4 regions of the Streptomyces sp. NPDC048473 genome follow, and region 2 is predicted to be linked to each of the others. Evidence: riboswitches for the same ligand, from Rfam matches in the RefSeq annotation. Region 2 holds a riboswitch; each other region holds the start of a gene.
What was found. Region 2 has a riboswitch for thiamine pyrophosphate ahead of thiC (phosphomethylpyrimidine synthase ThiC). Riboswitches for the same ligand answer to the same signal wherever they lie in the genome.
Positions count from the first base shown of each region.

Region 1: another riboswitch for thiamine pyrophosphate. It lies ahead of ACGFU7_RS20480 (thiamine ABC transporter substrate binding subunit); the one in region 2 lies ahead of thiC (phosphomethylpyrimidine synthase ThiC).
Region 3: another riboswitch for thiamine pyrophosphate. It lies ahead of thiO (glycine oxidase ThiO); the one in region 2 lies ahead of thiC (phosphomethylpyrimidine synthase ThiC).
Region 4: another riboswitch for thiamine pyrophosphate. It lies ahead of ACGFU7_RS35880 (purine-cytosine permease family protein); the one in region 2 lies ahead of thiC (phosphomethylpyrimidine synthase ThiC).

Region 1 covers NZ_JBICXE010000011.1:167,999-173,371, forward strand. The annotation lists gene pyrH (UMP kinase) at 1-58, shown strand, start outside; gene frr (ribosome recycling factor) at 239-796, shown strand; gene ACGFU7_RS20470 (phosphatidate cytidylyltransferase) at 796-1,881, shown strand; gene rlmN (23S rRNA (adenine(2503)-C(2))-methyltransferase RlmN) at 1,986-3,092, shown strand; TPP riboswitch at 3,134-3,251, shown strand; gene ACGFU7_RS20480 (thiamine ABC transporter substrate binding subunit) at 3,326-4,435, shown strand; gene ACGFU7_RS20485 (ABC transporter permease) at 4,582-5,373, shown strand, end outside.
Region 2 covers NZ_JBICXE010000004.1:291,183-296,555, reverse strand. The annotation lists gene ACGFU7_RS09880 (DUF885 domain-containing protein) at 1-1,247, opposite strand, end outside; gene thiC (phosphomethylpyrimidine synthase ThiC) at 1,527-3,326, opposite strand; TPP riboswitch at 3,319-3,452, opposite strand; gene ACGFU7_RS09870 (YibE/F family protein) at 3,484-4,833, shown strand; gene ACGFU7_RS09865 (SsgA family sporulation/cell division regulator) at 4,914-5,351, opposite strand.
Region 3 covers NZ_JBICXE010000001.1:402,384-407,756, reverse strand. The annotation lists gene pknB (Stk1 family PASTA domain-containing Ser/Thr kinase) at 1-200, opposite strand, end outside; gene ACGFU7_RS01900 (thiazole synthase) at 322-1,116, opposite strand; gene thiS (sulfur carrier protein ThiS) at 1,120-1,356, opposite strand; gene thiO (glycine oxidase ThiO) at 1,353-2,537, opposite strand; TPP riboswitch at 2,534-2,647, opposite strand; gene ACGFU7_RS01885 (NAD(P)/FAD-dependent oxidoreductase) at 3,102-4,355, shown strand; gene ACGFU7_RS01880 (Rv2175c family DNA-binding protein) at 4,426-4,791, shown strand; gene thiE (thiamine phosphate synthase) at 4,895-5,373, shown strand, end outside.
Region 4 covers NZ_JBICXE010000033.1:52,891-58,263, reverse strand. The annotation lists gene ACGFU7_RS35885 (alpha-galactosidase) at 36-2,216, shown strand; TPP riboswitch at 2,862-2,956, shown strand; gene ACGFU7_RS35880 (purine-cytosine permease family protein) at 2,948-4,354, shown strand; gene thiM (hydroxyethylthiazole kinase) at 4,422-5,231, shown strand; gene thiE (thiamine phosphate synthase) at 5,228-5,373, shown strand, end outside.

The DNA.
Region 1 (5,373 bases), on a different contig from region 2:
CGCGGTCAAGGGTGAGAAGATCGGCACGCTCGTGAGTGACCAGGGCACCCGGGCCTGAGAACCGGGGGACCTTCCCGGGAAGTCGTGGGAAGGTCCGGGGGCTGCGGGGAACACCCCGGTACAGGTCCCGAAGGATGGACAACGGCCTGCCGGTCGGACACCGTGCAGGTGAGGACGCGACGCAGGACCCGCCGGGCCCGAGCACGCCGGGCCCACTCAAGACACGCAGGAGCACGTGGTGATCGAAGAAACCCTCCTTGAGGCCGAGGAGAAGATGGAGAAGGCCGTCGTCGTCGCGAAAGAGGACTTCGCCGCGATCCGTACCGGCCGTGCGCACCCGGCGATGTTCAACAAGATCGTCGCCGACTACTACGGCGCGCTGACCCCGATCAACCAGCTCGCCTCGTTCTCGGTGCCCGAGCCGCGCATGGCCGTCGTGACGCCGTTCGACAAGACCGCGCTGCGCAACATCGAGCAGGCCATCCGCGACTCGGACCTCGGCGTCAACCCGAGCAATGACGGCAATATCATCCGGGTGACCTTCCCGGACCTCACCGAGGAGCGTCGCCGCGACTACATCAAGGTCGCGAAGACGAAGGCCGAAGACTCCAAGATCTCCATCCGGGCCGTGCGCCGCAAGGCCAAGGAGACGCTCGACAAGCTGGTCAAGGACAAGGAGTCCGGCGAGGACGAGGTGCGTCGCGCCGAGAAGGAGCTCGACGACACCACCGCGAAGTATGTCGCACAGGTTGACGAGCTGCTCAAGCACAAGGAAGCTGAGCTGCTCGAAGTCTGATGAACGACTCTTCCTGGGGCGCCCCGCAGGGGACCGGCCACTGGGGTGCGCCCGAGATGCAGGCCGCTCCGGCGGGTCCTGCATACGATGTGCATGGCGCCCAGCAGACTCGGCCCATGCCCATCGTGCCGGACGTTCCCGACGCAGGTAGAGACGCTGACGACCGTGATGACCGGGACCAGGGGGCCGCACGCCTGAGCGGCGGCCCCCTGTTCCGTGACGAGAAGCCGCAGGAGCCCATGTCCACCGCGCCACCGCCCCCGCAGAAGAAACGTGCGGGCCGCGATCTGCGATCCGCAATAGGGGTCGGTGTGGGGCTCGGCGCCGTCATCGTCGCCTCGCTGTTCATCGTGAAGGCCGTCTTCGTCGGTGTGATCGCCGTCGCCGTCGTCGTGGGCCTGTGGGAGCTCACCTCCCGGCTGGAAGAGCGCAAGGGCATCAAGGCGCCGCTCATCCCGCTGGCGGTCGGTGGCGCGGCGATGGTCGTGGCCGGATACGCCCGGGGCGCCGAGGGCGCCTGGGTGGCGATGGCGCTGACCGCACTCGCGGTGCTCGTCTGGCGGATGACCGAGCCTCCTGAGGGCTACCTCAAGGACGTCACGGCCGGCGTGTTCGCCGCGTTCTACGTACCGTTCCTGGCCACCTTCGTCGCCATGCTCCTGACCGCGGACGACGGACCGCAGCGGGTGCTCACCTTCCTGCTGCTGACCGTGGTCAGCGACACCGGTGCGTACGCCGTCGGCTGGCGCTTCGGCAAGCACAAGCTCGCGCCGCGCATCAGTCCCGGAAAGACCCGCGAGGGCCTGTTCGGGGCCGTCGCCTTCGCGATGGTCGCCGGTGCGCTGTGCATGCAGTTCCTGATCGACGGCGGTTCCTGGTGGCAGGGACTGCTGCTGGGGCTCGCGGTGGCGGTCAGTGCCACTCTCGGTGACCTGGGCGAGTCGATGATCAAGCGGGACCTCGGGATCAAGGACATGGGCACGCTGCTGCCGGGGCACGGCGGCATCATGGACCGGCTGGACTCGCTGCTGCCGACCGCTCCGGTGGTCTGGCTGCTGCTGGTGCTGTTCGTGGGTTCCGGCTGAGTCTTGGGACGGCATACCGTCCTGACCTGGGCTTTTACGAGTGAGGGTCCGTTGTCCACAGGGCGGCGGGCCCTCACCGTTCTGTCTGCGACACTGGAAGAACCATGCCTAAGCCCGGAGAACTCACTTTCGTCGCGCCCCGCGGAGCCAAGAAGCCGCCGCGGCACCTCGCCGACCTCACGCCCGCCGAGCGCAAGGAAGCCGTCGCCGCGATCGGCGAGAAGCCGTTCCGCGCCCAGCAGCTCTCGCAGCACTACTTCGCGCGGTATGCGCACGACCCGGCCGAGTGGACCAACATCCCGGCCGGTTCGCGGGACAAGCTCGCCGAGGCGATGTTCCCCGACCTGATGTCGGTGGTCCGTCACATCAGCTGTGACGACGACACCACCCGTAAGACGCTGTGGAAGCTGCACGACGGGACGCTCGTCGAGTCCGTCCTGATGCGCTACCCGGAGCGGGTGACGATGTGCATCTCGTCGCAGGCGGGATGCGGGATGAACTGCCCGTTCTGCGCCACGGGACAGGCCGGTCTCGACCGCAATCTGTCGACCGCGGAGATCGTCCACCAGATCGTGGACGGGATGCGCGCGCTGCGCGACGGGGAGGTCCCCGGTGGTCCGGCGCGGCTCTCCAACATCGTCTTCATGGGCATGGGCGAGCCGCTCGCCAACTACAACCGGGTGGTCGGCGCGATCCGCCGGCTGACCGACCCGGAGCCGGACGGGCTGGGGCTCTCGCAGCGCGGGATCACCGTCTCCACCGTGGGCCTGGTGCCCGCGATGCTCCGCTTCGCCGACGAGGGCTTCAAGTGCCGCCTCGCCGTCTCCCTGCACGCACCGGACGACGAGCTGCGCGACACCCTCGTCCCCGTGAACACGCGCTGGAAGGTGGGCGAGGTGCTGGACGCCGCGTGGGAGTACGCGGAGAAGTCCGGCCGCCGCATCTCCATCGAGTACGCGCTGATCCGGGACATCAACGACCAGGCGTGGCGTGGTGACCGGCTCGGCCGGCTCCTCAAGGGCAAGCGGGTACACGTCAACCTGATCCCCCTGAACCCGACGCCCGGCTCCAAGTGGACCGCCTCGCGGCCCGAGGACGAGAAGGCGTTCGTCGAGGCGATCGCGGCACACGGAGTGCCGGTGACCGTGCGGGACACCCGCGGCCAGGAGATCGACGGGGCCTGCGGGCAGCTGGCGGCATCCGAGCGCTGAGGCCGGAACGGCCCGTGTAGCCTGGGCCTGAAATCAACTTCATATTCCGACAGGGGAGCGCCACAGCGCTGAGAGTGCGGCACCGGGAAACAGGTCGGCCGCAGACCCTCTGAACCTCGCCCGGGTCATTCCGGGTAGGAAGTTCGGTCATCAACTCATGCTGTTGCGCCCTGCCCGCTTCTCCAGGGGCGGGGCCGCGTCTCTTCCTGGCCAAAACCCAGGAGGAATCCACAATGAGCACCACGCGCAGAACCAAGCAGCTTGCGGCGACGGCTGTCGCCGCCGCGCTCGGCGTCACGGTACTTGCCGGATGCGGGAGTTCCGACAAGTCGGACTCCGGTTCCGGCGGCACGAAGGGCTCCGGCTCGAAGACCGTGACTCTCGTCAGCCATGACTCCTTCAACGCCTCCAAGGATGTGCTCAAGGAGTTCACCGAGGAGACCGGCTACACCGTCAAGGTGCTGAAGAGCGGCGACGCGGGTGTCGCGCTCAACCAGGAGATCCTGACCAAGGGCTCCCCGCGCGGCGATGTGTTCTTCGGTGTCGACAACACTCTGCTCTCCCGCGCCCTCGACAGCGGTCTCTTCACGCCGTACGAGGCGAAGGGCATCGACCAGGTGGCGGCCGACACCCAACTCGACGCCGAGCACCGGGTCACCCCGATCGACACCGGCGACATCTGCATCAACTACGACAAGAAGTACTTCGCCGACAAGAAGCTCGCGCCGCCGCAGTCCTTCGACGACCTGGCGAAGCCCGCGTACAAGAACCTTCTCGTCACCGAGAACGCCGAGACCTCCTCGCCCGGCCTCGGCTTCCTCCTCGGCACCGTCGCCACCTACGGCGAGAAGGGCTACCAGGACTACTGGAAGAAGCTGAAGAGCAACGGCGTCAAGGTCGTCGACGGCTGGGAGCAGGCGTACAACGAGGAGTTCTCCGGTTCCGCGGGCGGCAAGAAGGCCAAGGCCGACCGGCCGCTCGTCGTCTCGTACGCCTCCAGCCCGCCCGTCGAGGTGCTGTACGCGAAGCCGCAGCCGGCCGAGGCCCCGACCGGGGTCGCCACCGGGACCTGCTTCCGTCAGATCGAGTTCGCGGGTCTGCTGAACGGTGCGAAGAACGAGGCGGGCGGCAAGGCCCTGCTGGACTTCCTGATCAGCAAGAAGTTCCAGGAGGACATGCCGCTCAACATGTTCGTGAACCCGGTCGTCAAGAGCGCGGCACTGCCGGAACTCTTCACGAAGTTCGGCGCGACGGTGGACAAGCCGACGACCGTCGCCCCGGACAAGATCTCCAAGAACCGTGAGCAGTGGGTCCAGTCGTGGTCCTCGCTCGTAGTGAAGTAGCGAAGACCCCCGTACGCGGAACGGACGCGGGCGGGAGGGGCGAGCGTGGGGAGGGCGTGCACGGGAAGGGCCCGCGAGCCCGCTCCGGGCACGCGAACTCCGCGCGCGCGAAGGCCCGGCGCCAGAGCGCGGTGCGGCTCGGCCTCATGGCCGTGCCTGTCGCGTTCTTCGCGCTGTTCTTCGCCTACCCCGTCGCCGCGATCGTCGGCCGCGGGCTGAAGGTGGACGGCGTCTGGCAGTTCGGCCGGATCGGCGAGGTGCTGACCCGGCCGGACATGCGTGACGTCCTCTGGTTCACCACCTGGCAGGCGCTCGCCTCGACCGCGCTGACCCTGCTGATCGCACTGCCCGGCGCCTACGTCTTCGCCCGCTTCGACTTCCCCGGCAAGCAACTGCTGCGGGCGGTCGTCACCGTGCCGTTCGTCCTGCCGACCGTCGTCGTCGGGACGGCCTTCCTGGCGCTGCTGGGACGCGGCGGGTTCCTCGACGAACTCTGGGGCGTACGGCTCGACACCACCGTCTGGGCAATTCTGCTCGCCCATGTCTTCTTCAATTACGCGGTGGTCGTACGGACCGTGGGCGGGCTGTGGTCACAGCTCGACCCACGGCAGGAGGAGGCCGCCCGGGTGCTGGGCGCCGGACGGTTCGCCGCCTGGCGGCGGGTCACCCTGCCGGCCCTCGCGCCGGCCGTGGCCGCCGCCGCGCTGATGGTCTTCCTCTTCACCTTCACCTCTTTCGGGGTCGTACAGATCCTCGGTGGTCCGGGATATTCCACGCTGGAGGTGGAGATCTACCGGCAGACCGCCCAGCTGCTCGCCCTGCCGACGGCCGCCGTGCTGACGCTGGTGCAGTTCGCCGCGGTCGGCGTGATCCTCGCCGTGCACGCGTGGACCGTACGGCGCAGGGAGACCGCGCTGAAGCTGGTCGACCCGGCACAG
Region 2 (5,373 bases):
ATGTTGGCGCTGACCATGCCCTCGGTGACCTGGTAGCGGCTGAGCCGGTCGGCAACCACGACCCACTGGGCGAGCTGGAGATGGTGGCCGGGGACGCCCTCGTGGTACCAGATGCTGACGAGCTGCCAGGTCGGAAAGGTGTCCTGGCCGAGGGTGGGCAGGTAGGTGCGTCCGGGGCGGCTGAAGTCGAGGCTCGGGCCCTGGTAGTAGGGCCCGGAGGCGCTGCCCGCGGGCGCAATCCGGGACTCGACCTTGCGGATCGGGCCGGAGAGGTCGAAGTGGCTGCCGTCGAGGGCGGTGATCGCCTCGTCCATCAGCTGCTGCAACCAGTCGCGGACGGCCTCCTCGCCCTTGACCGCGTGGCCGTGCTCGTCCAGGTGGTGCATGGCCTCAAGGAGGGTGGAGCCGGGCAGGACGCGCTCGGCTTCGACGCGCATCTCGGCGAGCGTCCGGTGGAACTCGTCCCAGGCCCAGGCATAGGCCTCGTCCAGATCGAGCTCGGCACCGGTGTTGTAGCGGGCGGCGTGCAGGTAGCGCTCTCGGCCGACGACGTCCGGGGTGTCCGCCGTGGCGGGGACGTAGGTGTCGCGCAGCCAGTCGCGGAACTCGGAGACGGCGGTAGTGGCCTGGCGGGCGGCGGCGTCCAGCTCGGGGCGCAGCCGGTCGGTGCCGTCCGCGACGAAGTCGGCGAACCAGCCCGCGCCGCTGCCCGCGCGCTGTCCGGCGGCCTCCCCGGTCCAGTCGGCGAGCTGGCCGATCACCCCGGCGGCCTGCCGGGGAGCAGCGAGCAGGCCGCGGGAGATCCCCTCGGTGAGGGTGGCCCGATAACCGTCCAGCGCGCCGGGGAGGTTGCGCAGCCGTCCGGCCACCGCCGCCCAGTCCTCGTCGGTGGTGGTGGGCATGAAGGTGAAGATCGTCCGCACCTGGTCAACGTGCGCGCCCACGGTGCGCAGTTGTCGGAAGTTCTCGCCGGTGTCGTGCATCGCGAGCTCGGCGGTGAGGCGTTCCCGCAACAGTTGGGCGCAGGCCTGTTCAGCGGGGTCGTCCGATACAGGGGCGGCGTCGAGTGCGGCGAGACTGCGGCGGGCGAACTCGGCGTGGGCCTCGAAGCCGTCCGGCGAGAGGTCCGGTTGCCGGTCATCGCCCGGGTTCAGGCCCAGCCATGCGGAGGTCATCGGGTTATGTGCGGCCACCTGGTCGAGGTGGCTGTCGGCAATGCTGCGCGGGGTGATCGATTCATTTGCCATATGGGCATCCTGACGTGCCGTCGGACTTGGCTGTCCGTTCTCAGTGAAACCAGTCGTTTTCTCATCCAATCCAGCCGACAGGCGCTTCGTTCAGCAATCCGTCACGGGGTCACTGAACAGACCTGGGCGCCCAGGACGCGGACAACCACAGCCCGGAACCCCAAGGCAACCGGCCGGGCGAAGTCGAGCGGCTCCGGCAGAAAGCTAGCCCGGCACGTCGAAGCGCTGTTCCGGATGGCTCTTTCCGCCCACCCGGAACAGCGCTTGTGCGTGCAGGTGTCAGTCCGCCAGCGGGAGGTACACCCGGTTGCCCCGGGCGGCGAACTCCTCGGACTTCTCCGCCATGCCGGCCAGCGCCTCCGCGTCGAACTCGGTGTCGACAGCCGTGGCCCCGTCGCCGTGCTCGTCGCGGATCTTCTGGGAGATCTTCATCGAGCAGAACTTCGGGCCGCACATCGAGCAGAAGTGCGCCGTCTTCGCCGGCTCGGCCGGCAGCGTCTCGTCGTGGAACTCCCGTGCCGTGACCGGGTCGAGAGCCAGATTGAACTGGTCCTCCCAGCGGAATTCGAAACGGGCGTCGGAGAGCGCGTCGTCCCAGTCCTGCGCCCCCGGATGCCCCTTGGCGAGGTCCGCCGCATGGGCCGCGATCTTGTACGTGATGACGCCGGTCTTCACATCGTCCCGGTTGGGCAGGCCGAGGTGCTCCTTGGGCGTGACGTAACAGAGCATCGCCGTGCCCCACCAGGCGATCATCGCCGCGCCGATGCCCGAGGTGATGTGGTCGTATGCCGGGGCGACATCGGTGGTCAGCGGGCCGAGCGTGTAGAACGGCGCCTCCTCGCAGATCTCCTGCTGGAGGTCGATGTTCTCCTTGATCTTGTGCATCGGTACATGGCCCGGGCCCTCGATCATGGTCTGGACACCGAACCGCTTGGCGATGGTGTTCAGCTCACCGAGCGTGCGCAGTTCGGCGAACTGGGCCTCGTCGTTGGCGTCGGCGATCGAGCCGGGGCGCAGCCCGTCGCCCAGCGAGTACGTCACGTCGTACGTGGCGAGGATCTCGCAGAGCTCCTCAAAGTGCTCGTACAGGAACGACTCCTTGTGGTGCGCGAGGCACCACGCCGCCATGATCGAGCCGCCGCGGGAGACGATGCCGGTCTTGCGGCGGGCGGTCAGCGGGACGTACGGCAGGCGCACGCCGGCGTGGACCGTCATGTAGTCGACGCCCTGTTCGGCCTGCTCGATGACGGTGTCCTTGTAGATCTCCCAGGTCAGCTCCTCGGCCCGGCCGTCGACCTTTTCGAGTGCCTGGTAGAGGGGAACGGTGCCGATCGGCACGGGGGAGTTGCGCAGAACCCACTCACGGGTGGTGTGAATGTTGCGGCCGGTGGAAAGGTCCATGACCGTGTCGGCGCCCCAGCGCGTCGCCCATGTCATCTTCTCCACCTCCTCCTCGATGGAGGACGTCACCGCGGAGTTGCCGATGTTGGCATTGACCTTCACCAGGAACCGCTTGCCGATGATCATCGGCTCGATCTCGGGGTGGTTGACGTTGGCCGGCAGCACGGCCCGGCCCGCGGCGATCTCCTCGCGCACCACCTCGGGTTCGACGTTCTCCCGGATCGCCACGTACTCCATCTCCGGGGTGATCTCGCCCCGGCGGGCGTACGCGAGCTGGGTCACCGGCTGCCCGTCCCGGCTGCGGCGGGGCAGTCGGGGGCGGCCGGGGAAGACGGCGTCGAGGTTGCGCAGTCCGCCACGCGGCGAGGTGTGCTTGAGCCCGTCGTCCTCGGGGCGGGCGGGGCGCCCCGGGTACTCCTCGGTGTCGCCGCGCGCGATGATCCAGTTCTCCCGCAGCGGTGCGAGCCCGCGACGGACATCGGTCTCTGTGGCGGGATCGGTGTACGGCCCCGACGTGTCGTACAGCGTCACGTCCTCGCCGTTGGTGAGGTGCACCTGACGGACCGGCACCCGGAGGTCCGGGCGTGAGCCCTGGACGTACCCCTTGTGCCAGCCGATGGACTTCCCGGCCTCGTCGCTCTGGTTCGAGGCAGGCGTGCGTGCGTCCGATGTGGTCATGAGACCTACTCCCTACGCCGGCATTACCCGGTAACAGGTTCGGCGGTCGGCGCAGCCTCTCCCGTACGGATGTACGGATATCAGCGCCCTCTCAGCCCGGTGCTCCGAGCTCCCGCGTGTGCAAAGGTTCCTCCACGCTAGCGCCCTGTCCCGCGTAATGAACAGAGGGCCCTTCTCTTCTTGCGATGATCGGCCGGTGACGTCCCCCCGCATCGACTCCGAACCGCACGGCCACTCGCACAGCCACGGTCCTGCCGCGCCCGTCTCCAAACATCTGCGCAAGGTCATCGCGGCCGTGCTGATCCCGTTCGCCACCGCGGTCGTCGTCGGCCTGGTGGTCCTCTGGCCGGGCGGCGCGCCCCCGCACGAGCGGACCGGTGTCGGCTTCGACCGGCAGACCCAGCAGGGAACGGTGGTGAATGTCGACAAGGTGGACTGCAAGGACGTGAACGCCGCCCAGGCACCCATCAGCGGCGAGACCACCCCGCCGTCGGGGAGCGGGTCCGGGCTGTGCGAGAAGGCCACCGTCGAGGTGACGACCGGTCACGACAAGGGCCGGACCTTCGTCGAGATCGTCCAGCCGGACGCACCGCGTCAGCTGCACGAGGGGCAGGGCGTGGTCGTGGCGTACGCGCCCGACGCGCCCCATGATCTGCAGTACTCGGTGACGGATGTGAACCGGAAGTTCCCGATGACGCTGCTGGCCGGGATCTTCGCCCTGGTCGTGATCGCGGTGGGCAGGATGCGCGGGGTGTTGGCACTGGTCGCGCTCGTCGTGTCGTTCGCCGTGCTGACCCTGTTCATCCTCCCGGCCATCCTCCAGGGCTCGAATCCACTGCTCGTCGCGGTGGTCGGGGCCAGTGCCATCATGCTGATCGCGCTCTACATGTGCCACGGTCTGACCGCCCGCACCTCGGTCGCGGTGATCGGCACACTGATCTCACTGCTGCTGATCGGGCTGCTCGGATCGCTCTTCATCGGCTGGGCGAGCCTGACCGGCAACACCGACGACAGCACCGGCCTCATCCACGGCCTGTACCCGCACATCGACATGAGCGGTCTGCTGCTGGCCGGTGTCATCATCGGTTCGCTCGGGGTGCTCGACGATGTGACGGTCACCCAGACATCGGCGGTCTGGGAGTTGCACCAGGCGAACCCGACGATGGGTGCCCGCGGGCTCTACCGGGCAGGGATCAGGATCGGGCGCGACCACATCGCCTCGGTCGTCAATACGCTGGTGCTCGCCTACGCGGGCGCCGCACTGCCGTTGCTTCTGCTGTTCTCGATCGCCCAGAGCAGCGTGGGGACGGTGGCCAACAGCGAGCTGGTGGCGGAGGAGATCGTACGAACGCTGGTCGGTTCGATCGGACTGGTCGCCTCGGTGCCGGTGACGACGGTGCTCGCTGCGCTGGTCGTCTCCGCGGACCGCACAGGGGTCGGCGCGGAAGCCGGAGCTTCGGCACCTGTACGGACCGGGAAAGGCCGTCGTCGCAGGACGAAGCCTTGAACGCCTCCTTACGGAGAGCGATTCACCCATTCGGCAGGTGTTGCGTTCGACCGGCGGGCCGGCCGGCGGCGCCGTGCGATTCAGCCGGCGTTCTGTTCCTCGGCGAGAATCCGGCCCAGGGCCTCTTCCAGATTGCCCTCGAAGTCACCCAGCGTGCACTCCTGCCCGAGCGGCACGAGTTTGTCCGTCCGGTCGAGAAAGGCAACAAGTGGTGCCGTCCCGGCCCTGAAGAGGGCGCGGTCCGTGCCTACCTGAAGTCGGATATGTACGTCGGACAGCCCCTCGGGCTCCGTGGGCCCGATGTGCACATCGCCGTCGCCGCTGGGGCTGTTGAGGCCGTCGAGCAGCAGCTCACGGCCGAATGCCCAGGTGACGGGGGCGTCGCCGGGCAGATGGAAGGTCATCCGGATCGCATACGGATCGCACACTTCGTACCGGAGCTCCACCGGGATCCGGAAAGAGAGCTCCTCGGAGACGAGGAAGCTCATCATGACCTCAGCTTGAACCGACTCGCGCATCGTTCAACCCCGCAGTAGATGA
Region 3 (5,373 bases), on a different contig from region 2:
GCCTCACGGATGAAGCGCTCGACGAACGAGGCGTCGGTGGCGAGCGCCGGGTGCATCACCTTGAGGGCGAGCACCCGGTCGAGCCGGGTGTCCACGGCCCGGTAGACCGTGGCCATGCCGCCCACGGCGATGCGGGCATCGACGCGGTAGCGGCCGTCGAGCAGCTGCCCGACAAGAGGGTCCTGGAGGGTCGTATCCACGCATGCGAGTCTACGAGCCGCCACGGACACGGCCCACGGGCCGGGGCACACCCGGGGCCGTACTGCAGCCGAGCCGTGACAGGGACATGCGCGCCGCAGCCGCCGACGGCGGTCCGGTGGGTCAGAACGCGGGGCGCTCCGGGTCCAGCACCGCGCGCCCCTCCACCGGCGACGAGGCCTCGGCGAAGTGCCGGCGCGGGATCCGGCCCGCGCGGTACGCCAGCCGTCCGCCCTCCACCGCATGCCGCATCGCCGCGGCCATCAGCTCGGGCTCCTGGGCCCGGGTCACCGCGGACGCCAGCATCACCGCCGCGCAGCCCAGCTCCATCGCGAGCGCCGCGTCCGAGGCCGTCCCGGCGCCCGCGTCGAGAATCACCGGCACCCGGGCCTGCTCGACGATCAGCTGGAAGTTGTGCGGATTGCGGATGCCGAGGCCGGAGCCGATGGGGGAGCCGAGCGGCATGACCGCCGCGCACCCCACGTCCTGGAGTTTCCGGGCCAGCACCGGGTCGTCATTGGTGTACGGCAGCACGGTGAAGCCGTCGTCCACCAGGGTCTCCGCGGCGTCCAGCAGCTCGATCGGGTCGGGCAGCAGGGTCCGCTCGTCGGCCACCACCTCCAGCTTGATCCAGTCGGTGCCGAGCGCCTCGCGGGCCAGCCGGGCGGTCAGCACGGCCTCGCCCGCGGTGAAGCAGCCCGCCGTGTTCGGAAGGACGCGGATGGAGAGCCGCTGGAGCACGGAGAGCACCGAGCCCTGCACGGCCGGATCGAGGCGGCGCATCGCGACGGTGGTCAGCTCGGTGCCGGAGGCGGTCAGGGAGCGCTCCAGCACGTCGAGGCTGGGTGCCCCGCCCGTTCCCATGATCAGCCGGGAGCCGAAGGTGGTGTCGCCGAGGGTGAAGAGGTCGTCGGACACGGTTCAGCCTCCCTGGACCGCGGTCAGGACCTCGACGCGGTCACCGTCACGGAGTGCGGCGGTGGACCACTGGCCGCGCGGGACGACGGTCTCGTTGACGGCGGCCGCCACGCCGGAGTGCGCGGCGGTCAGGGTGGCGACAAGGGAGTCCAGGGTGGTGCCCGCGGCGAGGAGACGGACCTCGCCGTTCACGGACACGGAGAGCGGTGCGGGCTCGGAGAGGGGTGCGGGCTCGGTCATGCGGGCTGCTCCTGACGCACGGAGACGGCGGGGGACGAGAAACGGTGCGGGGTGAAGGGGCGGGCCACCTCGGGCAGCTCGCCTGTGGTGAGGAGTTCTGCCATGACGTCACCGGTGACGGGGGTCAGCAGCACGCCGTTGCGGTGGTGGCCGGTGGCGAGGTGGAGGCCGGGCAGGGCGGTGGTGCCGAGCAGCGGGGCGTTGTCGGGGGAGGCGGGGCGCAGGCCGGCCCGGGTCTCGGTGAGCGGCAGCTCGGTGATGCCGGGCACCAGCTCGTGGGCGTCCCGCAGCAGCTCGTAGACGCCGCCCGCGGTGACGGTGGTGTCCCAGCCCATCTCCTCGCTGGTGGCGCCGACGACCAGTTCGCCGTTCTCGCGCGGTACGAGATAGACATGGCTGCCCCGGACCACGGCCCGGACCGTCCGGGTGAGGAACGGTGCGTACGCGGCGGGCACGGTCAGCCGCAGCACCTGCCCCTTCACCGGCCGGACCGGCGGTACGACCTCGTCCGGCAGCCCCGGGAGCCGGCCGCTGAGGCTGCCCGCTGCGAGCACGACCTGGTCGGCGGCGAGCTCCGTACCCCCGGCGAGCACGGCTCCGGCGGCCCGGTCGCGTATCACCGTCAGGCGCTCCACCCAGCCGCGGTGGAAGACGACACCGGCCCGCTCGCAGGCGGTCAGCAGTGCGGCGGCCAGCCGGCGGGGATCGATCTGGTGGTCGCCGTCGACCCGCAGACCGCCGCGGACGCCCGGCGCGAGCATCGGCTCCAGGCGGCGGCATTCGCGGCCGGTGAGCCACTCCGACTCCAGGCCCGAACGCTGCTGCAGGGCGTGCAGTTCCCGCAGATGGGCGCGGTCGTCGGAGTCGAGCGCGACGGCCAGGGTGCCGCAGGCGCGGAAGCCGGTCTCCTGCCCGCTCGCCGCCTCCAGCTCGGCCGCGAAGGCCGGATAGCGGGCGGCCGAGGCGACATTGAGCCCCAGCAGCATGTGTTCGCCGTAGTGGAGTTCGGTGACGGCGGCCAGCATGCCGGCCGCGACCCGGGCGGCCCCGCCGCCCGGGTCGGGGTCGGCGACCGCGGTGCGCAGTCCGCGTTGCGCGGCCCGCCAGGCGGTCACCAGACCGATGATTCCGCCCCCGATGACAAGGACGTCGGATCCGTTTCCGTTCCGAGAAGAACGCATGGGTGCCCAACCCCTCCCTTCGCCGGCATGACCCGGATCAGGTTCGTACGGTCGGAAGCCGCCCAGCCTCCCTCTCAGCCCGGTGCGTCCGGGCTCCCGCGAGTGTTTTACGTTGGCCACCCTAAACCGTTCCTGGGCAGTGAGCAGGAACGGGTCCTGTCCCACCGGCACGCCCCGAACGGTCTTGGGCGCGTTGGTCCTCCGCTTTCGCCTCCTGGGCGGCGACGCATATCACGTATGCGGTCCGTCCCAGGTGGGCGGAATCCCTACGACCTGGCCATGTGGGTGTGGCCAGAGGCGACGGGGAGGCCCCGAACCATCACTCCGGTGATACGGGGGCCCGACTGCTGACGCCATACCCGGCGTCCCAGATCGCGCCGCGCACATTACGCATACCCAGCCGGGCATACCCGCAGATCGTCACACCGTTCACTCGATCGTGCCTGTGTTCGCCAAAACCGGGCGCTGGTCGAGCAGTTGTGCACCGAGTTGCAGAGCAGCGGTACGAGCACGGTGGAAGAGCCCCCCTTTCCTGACGATCAGTCAGATGCTTAAGGTGTACGGGTGAGCGAGCAGCAGCAGTCAGAGCAGCCGGACCGGCATGCAGGGCGCCGCGTCGTCATCGTCGGCGCGGGCATGGCCGGCGTGCAGACGGCGGTGGCCCTGCGGGAACAGGGCTTCACCGGCCCCGTCGCCCTGATCGGCGCCGAACCGCACCAGCCCTACGACCGGCCCCCGCTGTCCAAGGCGGTACTGCTCGGCAAGGCCGAGGACTCCGCCTTCGATGTCGACTTCGAGGCGCTGGACATCGATCTGCAACTGGGCCGCGAGGTCACCGGTGTGCGGCCGGGCGCGCACGAGCTGGACACCCCGTCAGGACCCGTTCCCTACGACGTCCTGGTGATCGCGACCGGCGCCGAACCGGTCGTCCTGCCCGGTGCCGGGGGCGTAGCCGGCGTCCATCTGCTGCGCACCCTCGACGACGCGGCACGGCTGCGGCCCGTCCTCGACGGGCAGCATGGCGTCGTGGTCGTCGGCGCGGGCTGGATCGGCGCCGAGTTCGCCACCGCGGCCCGCGCCGCGGGCTGCGCGGTCACTGTCGTCGAGGCCGCCGACCGGCCCCTCGCGGGCGCGATGCCCGCCGAGGTCGCCGACCCCATGACCGCCTGGTACGCCGAGAGCGGCGCCGAACTCCTCACCGGAGCCCGGGTCGCCCGGATCGAACCCGGCAGGGTGATCCTCGCGGACGGCCGCTCGATCCCGGCCGGAGCGGTCGTCGTCGGAATCGGCGCCCGGCCCGCCACCGGCTGGCTGGCCGGCTCCGGCATCGCGCTCGGCCCCGACGGATCGGTGACCGCCGACGGGGCGCTGCGCACCTCGCTCCCCGATGTGTACGCGGTCGGTGACTGCGCCTCGTTCCCCTCCGCCCGGTACGGCGAACGCCTTCTCATCCACCACTGGGACAACGCCCTCCAGGGCCCGCGGACCGCCGCCGCCAACATCATCGGGGCGGGGGCCGAGGACGGTCGGGCGCCGCGGACGTACGACCCCGTGCCGTACTTCTGGTCCGAGCAGTTCGACCGGTTCGTGCAGTACGCGGGCCACCACGGGAGCGCCGACACCCTGTTGTGGCGCGGCGATCCCGCCGGCCCCTCCTGGTCGGTGTGCTGGCTGCGCGGCGGCGTCCTGATCGCGGTCCTCGCCGTCGGCCGGCCGCGCGATCTGGCGCAGGGGCGCAAGCTCATCGAGGCGGGGGCGCGGCTCGATCCGGCACGGGCCGCCGACCCCTCCGTACCGCTGAAATCGGCAACCCTCTGACGGCGTAGGCCGACCCCCGTACGGTCGGCCCGGCTACCGACTGTCGGTCCGGGATGGCACGCTTGTCCCTGTGACCGAGATTGACGCAAAGATCGATGCTCTCGTCCCCGCCTGGCTCCACCTTCCTGACATCGCCGAAATGTTCGGTGTCGAGGTGACGCGCGTGCGGCAGCTGGTCAAGGACGGCCAGCTCATCGCCGTACGACGTGGTGAGAACCGGGCGCTCCAGGTGCCTGCCGCCTTCATCGACGGCGACAAGGTGGTCAAGGGCCTCTCCGGCACCTTGACGCTCCTGAGGGACGACGGCTACTCCGACGAAGAGATGCTGGAATGGCTCTTCACCCCCGACCCGACCCTGCCGGGCACCCCTGCCCAGGCACTGAGCGAGAATCGCGGCACGGAGGTGAAGCGCCGCGCCCAGGCGCTCGCCGTCTGACCGCCGGCCGTATGTGAGGGGCGGGCCGCGCAGCAGTGCGCGGCCCGCACCCCCGCGCCGTACCGACAACCGCTCCGCAATGCTCTCCAGGGGGAACCGCACCATGTCCACGCCTCGTGCGCTGCTGTCCGACGCCCGGCTCTATCTGTGCACGGACGCCCGCAAGCGCCAAGGCGACCTCCCCGCGTTCCTCGACGCGGTCCTCGCCGCCGGGGTGGACGTCGTCCAGCTGCGCGACAAGGGCATGGAAGCGGCCGAGGAGCTGGAACACCTGGCCGTCTTCGCCGAAGCCTGCAGGCGCCACGGCAAGCTCCTCGCGGTGAACGACCGGGCCGATGTCGCCCACGCCACCGGCTGCGATGTGCTGCATCTCGGCCAGGGCGACCTGCCGGTCCCCGCCGCCCGCGCCATCATCGGCGAGGACGTGGTGATCGGTCGCTCCACCCACGCCGAGTCCGAGGTCGACGCGGCCGTCGCCGAGCCCGGGGTGGACTACTTCTGCACCGGCCCCTGCTGGCCCACCCCGACCAAGCCCGGCCGGCACGCCCCCGGGCTGGACCTCGTGCGGTACGCCGCCTCGCT
Region 4 (5,373 bases), on a different contig from region 2:
ACCGCTCCTGTGGCTCTATCTGAACGTGAGGTTCAATGCCTGCGATCTCCTTCGCCCCGACCTCCGGCGTCTGGCTGCTCTGCACCCCGCGCACGTCGTACGCGCTGCGGATCGACGACACGGGAGCGCCCTGCCATCTCGCGTGGGGACCACGGCTGACCCTCGCGGCAGCCGGGGAACTCGTGCCCCCTCCGATTCCGGAGATCAGCAGCTTCGAAGGCCGTCCCGCGGCCGGCGAGGAACTGCCTGTCGACGGCGGGGCCCGGTACGGAGCGCCATCCCTCCGGGTGCAGTTCGCCGACGGCACCCGCGCCTTCGAGTGGGAGCCCGTGGGCCACCGGATCGGCGAACCGGCGCCCGGAACAGCCGAACTTGCCCTGAAATTCCGTGACCGCCACTACCCGCTGGGGGTCACCCTGCACTACCGCGTCCATGACGACACCGATGTCATCGAGCGCTGGACCGTGCTGCACAACACCGGGCAGGAGCCGCTCTCCGTGCTGCGCGCGGACTCGGCCGCCTGGACGCTGCCGCCGCGCGACGACTACCGGATCAGCCATGTCACGGGCCAGTGGTCGGCGGAGGGTCTGCTGCACCGGGAGCCGCTGCCGCGCGGCGAGACCGTGCTCACCAGCAGGCGCGGCATCACCAGCCACCACGCCAACCCATGGGTGATGCTGGACGCCGGCGACGCCACCGAGGACCGGGGCGAAGTGTGGAGCGCGGCCCTGGCCTGGAGCGGAAGCTGGCACACCACCGTGCAGCGCACCCCCGACGGACGTACGGCCTTCACCGGCGGAGCAGGGCATGACGGGGCGTCACTGCCGCTCGGCCCGGACGAGGAGTATGCGACCCCGCGCTACGCGGCCGTGTACACCGACGGCGGCTTCGGAGCAGCGAGCCGCGCCTGGCACGCGTACATCCTGACCCATGTGCTGCCGCACCCCGACGAGTTGCGCCCGGTACTGTTCAACTCCTGGGAGGCCACCGGCTTCGCTGTCGACGAGGCCGGACAGAAGGCGCTTGCGGCACGGGCGGCGGAGCTCGGCGTGGAGCTCTATGTCGTCGACGACGGCTGGTACGGCGGCCGCCGCGACGACACGGCCGGACTCGGCGACTGGGCACCGGCCGCCAAGGGCTTCCCGGACGGGCTCACCCCGCTGATCGACGAGGTCCACCGGCTCGGCATGCGCTTCGGCCTGTGGGTGGAGCCCGAAATGGTCAACCCGGACAGCGACCTGTACCGCGCGCACCCGGACTGGGTACTGCACTTCCCGCACCGCACCCGCACCGAGCTGCGCAACCAGCTGGTGCTCAACTTCGGGCGCGACGACGTCGCCGAGTGGGCCTACGGCTGGCTGACACGGCTGGTCGCGGACAACGGCATCGACTTCCTCAAGTGGGACATGAACCGCGCCTTCAGCGAGGCCGGCTGGCCCGGTCGCGAGGCCGGCCAGGACGTGCTGTGGACGAGGTACGTGCACAACCTCTACGGCGTCATGGACCAACTGCGCGCGGACCACCCGGGGCTGCGGATCGAGGCGTGCAGCGGGGGCGGCGGCCGCGTCGACCTGGCCATCCTCTCCCGTACGGACCAGGCGTGGCCGTCCGACAACACCGACGCGGCGGACCGGGTCTCCATCCAGCACGGCTTCAGCCAGATCTACCCGGCACGGACGATGGCGACCTGGGTGACGGATGTGCCCAACCAGCTCACCGGCCGTTCGGTGCCACTGCGTTACCGCTTCCATGCCGCGATGGCGGGCGTACTTGCGGTGGGCGGCGATCTCGCGCACTGGACGGCGGAGGAGCTCGTACAGGGAGCCGAGCTGGTGGCGGAGTACAAGACGGTGCGTCATATTGTTCAGCACGGCACCCAGCACCGGCTTCGCGGTCCCGTCGACGACGCCCCGTCCGCCGTGCAGTACACCACCGCGGACCGGCGGGAGGCCTTCGTGTTGGTGTGGCAGCGGGCGCCGCGCCACGGCACGCCGCGCCCCGCCCTCAGGCTCGCCGGCCTGGACCCCACCGCGCGCTACCGGGACGCCCGGACGGGCGCTGTGCATCACGCGTCCGTACTGACCGCGTACGGGATCACGCCCGAGCTGCCGTCCGGAGACTGGTCCAGCACATCACTGCACCTGATCAGGGTGGACGACGAGGCGAAGAACGGTACTGGTCGGGCCACAGGACCCGAGAGGCGGCGTCCGAGGTGATGTCGAACGCGTCGAGTCCGACCTTCCGGCGGCTGGGCCGGTGGGCGTGGCGCTGAGCCTGCTGACGGACGGCACTCCGCCGGCCGGGACGCAGACCGTCCGCCGACTGCTCGCGTACGACACGCTCACCTCGACAAGCCCCACGAGCGGTCCCCCGGCCTCGGCTCGCTGCTCGGCCATGCCGAGGCCGGGGGATCTCTCCGGGTAGAACCCGCAGGGGGCGTGGGCTGCTTCTCCCAGCCGGCCGTCTCCGGGAGCGGGCGGCAGAAGATGCTCACGCCGACGTTGGCGAGGCCCTTCTTCACGCTGTAGGTCGAGGGGCCGCTGAACAGCGGCAGGAAGGCGTACTCCCGGAGCGCCTTCTGCTCGACCCTGTTGACCGCCGCGGCCTGCTCGTCGAGGTCGGCGATCTCGGTGGTGGCGCGGATCTCCTTGTCCGGAGCCGGCCTACCCTTCCGGGAGCTGTAGCACCATATGGGCCGAGCAATCTCTTCCTCCTATCGGAGCGCCGACTCCGACGATGTGACGCTCGGGCAGAGGCCCCGTAACACGGACCGCGCATCCACGCCACAGACGAACCCACCGAGTGGTTGCCACGTAATCCTCCGTGCAGGTGTTCAAAGAGATCGGGTTAGTCTGTCCGTCGTACCGGACACGGGGTGCCCCACCCGAGGGCTGAGATCACACCCGTCGAACCTGAACCAGTTAGCACTGGCGGAGGGATGTCTTCCATGCCTTTGACGCATGTTTCCGGCGGGCTGCCCGCCGACGGCCGGCAGCCCGTCTTCGACGGACGGATGCCGGCGGCCCCCGGCGACCTCCGCGTCGAGACGCACGGCATAGAGCCGGTTCCCGAGAGCAACCGCTACGGCGGTCCCGGGCGCCTGTTCACCGTGTGGTTCGCTCCCAACCTGACCATGACCGGCGTGTTCACCGGCACTGTCGGCATCGCCCTCGGCCTGGACTTCGCCACCGCGCTCGCCGCCGTCGTGCTGGGCACGGTGCTCGGCGCGGTGCCCACCGCCTACCTGGGCACCTGGGGGAGCCGGACCGGTGCCGGGCAGCTGCCGCTGGCCCGGCTCGCCTTCGGCCGGGCCGTGACGGTGCCCGGCATCCTGCAGTGGCTGTCCTCGGTCGCCTGGGACGCGCTGATCGGGCTGTTCGGCGGGGACGCGCTCGCGCGGTTGTGCGGCTGGCCGTTCTGGCTCGGTGTCCTGGTCATGATGCTGGCCCAGGGCGCCCTCGGCGTTCTCGGCTACGAGGCCATCCACCGGCTCCAGATCGTCATGACCTTCGTGCTCGCCGCCGCGTTCGCGCTGATCGCCTGGCGGCTGCTCGACGGTGTCCACCCCGTCGGCACGGGCACCGCCCACGGTGCCGACCAGGCCGGCGCGTTCGTCCTGACCAGCACCATCGCGCTGAGCCTGACCCTGTCCTGGGCTCCGTACGCCAGCGACTTCAGCCGCTACCTGCCACGCACCACCTCGCGCCCGCGCATGTTCTGGTTCACGCTGCTCGGCCTCGTGGTGTCCTTCGTGACTGTCCAGGCCCTCGGGTTGTGGGGCGCATCGGTGCTGACCGACCAGACCGCTGCAGGTGTGGACAAGTTGCTGGGCGGTGGGGCGCTGGGCGCGTTCGGGCTGCTCGCCGTGGCGCTGGCGGCCCTCTGCAGCAACGCCATGAACGACTACAGCGGTTCCTTGGCTCTGCAGACCGTCGGCGTGCGCCTTCCGCGCCCGGCGGCCGCCGCCCTCGCCGCCGGGCTCGGCTTCCCTCTGGTGCTGTGGATGCACGCTGCCGACACCACTGCCCGCTTCCAGAACGTGCTGCTGTTCGTCGGCTACTGGATTCCCGGATTCGTGGCGATCGTCATCGTCGACTGGATCGCGCGGGCCCGGACACGGGGCGGCGCCGCGATCGACCTCGCCACCGAGACCGCCCGGCCGCAGTCCGGATGGCCCCCGTTGCTGGCATTCGCCGTCGCCTTCGCCGCGGCCGTGCCGTTCATGGACACCAGTCTGTACGTGGGCCCGGTGGCGGCCTCCCTGCACGGCGCCGACCTCTCGTACTACGTGGCGTTCCTCGTGGCGCTCGCCGTCTACGCGCCGCTGCGGCTGCGCCACCGCCCGCAGGACTGACCTGCCGCCGGCCGACGGACCCCCGACGCCCCTCTGCGCCCCAACGACATCCCCGGAGCGATATCTCATGCCCGCGGCATCCGCCGATCACACCGCCTTCGCCCCGCAGGCCCTCGCACGCGTGCGGGCGGACTCCCCACTGGTTCAGTGCCTGACCAACGCGGTGGTCACGGGCTTCACCGCCAACGTCCTGCTGGCGCTGGGCGCCTCACCGGCCATGGTCGACATTCCGGAAGAGGCCGGCCCGTTCGCCCGGATCGCCTCCGGTGTCCTGGTCAATCTCGGCACCCCGCACGCGGAGCAGCGCTCCGCCATGGTCGAGGCCGCGCGGGCGGCGGCTTCGGCCGGCACGCCATGGGTCCTCGACCCGGTGGCGGTCGGCGCACTGCCGGTGCGCACCGCGCTGGCACGAGAGCTCCTTCAGCTGCGACCGTCGGTGATCCGGGGCAACGCGTCCGAGATCATCGCGCTCGCGGGCGCGGGCGACGGCGGCCGCGGCGTGGACTCCTCCGACGGCGTAGGGGCCGCCGAGGAATCAGCACGCGAGCTGGCCCGTACAGCCGGCTGTGTCGTCGCCGTCTCCGGGCCCGTGGACTTCGTCACCGATGGGGTGCGCAGCACCCGGATCGCCAACGGTGATGCCCTGTTGACCCGGGTGACAGGGGGCGGCTGCGCGCTGGGTGCGGTGATGGCGGCCTTCGCGGCAGTCGACGAGGACCGGTTCGCCGCGGTGGTGGCCGCCGTCACCGCGTACACGGTCGCCGCCGAGCTGGCCGCGAAGGAGGCCTCCGGGCCCGGCAGCTTCGCCGTCGCCTTCCTGGACGCGCTCGCCGCGCTGGAGGAAGCGGACCTCGCCGAGCGGGCGGCTCTTTCGTGACGGCGACACCGGTGGATCTGTCGGTCTACCTGGTGACGGACACGGCCCAGTGCGCGGCCCGCGGCCGGAGCGTGGCCGAGACCGTCGCCCTGGCAGTGGCCGGAGGCGTCACCGCCGTGCAGATCCGGGAGAAGCACGCCGC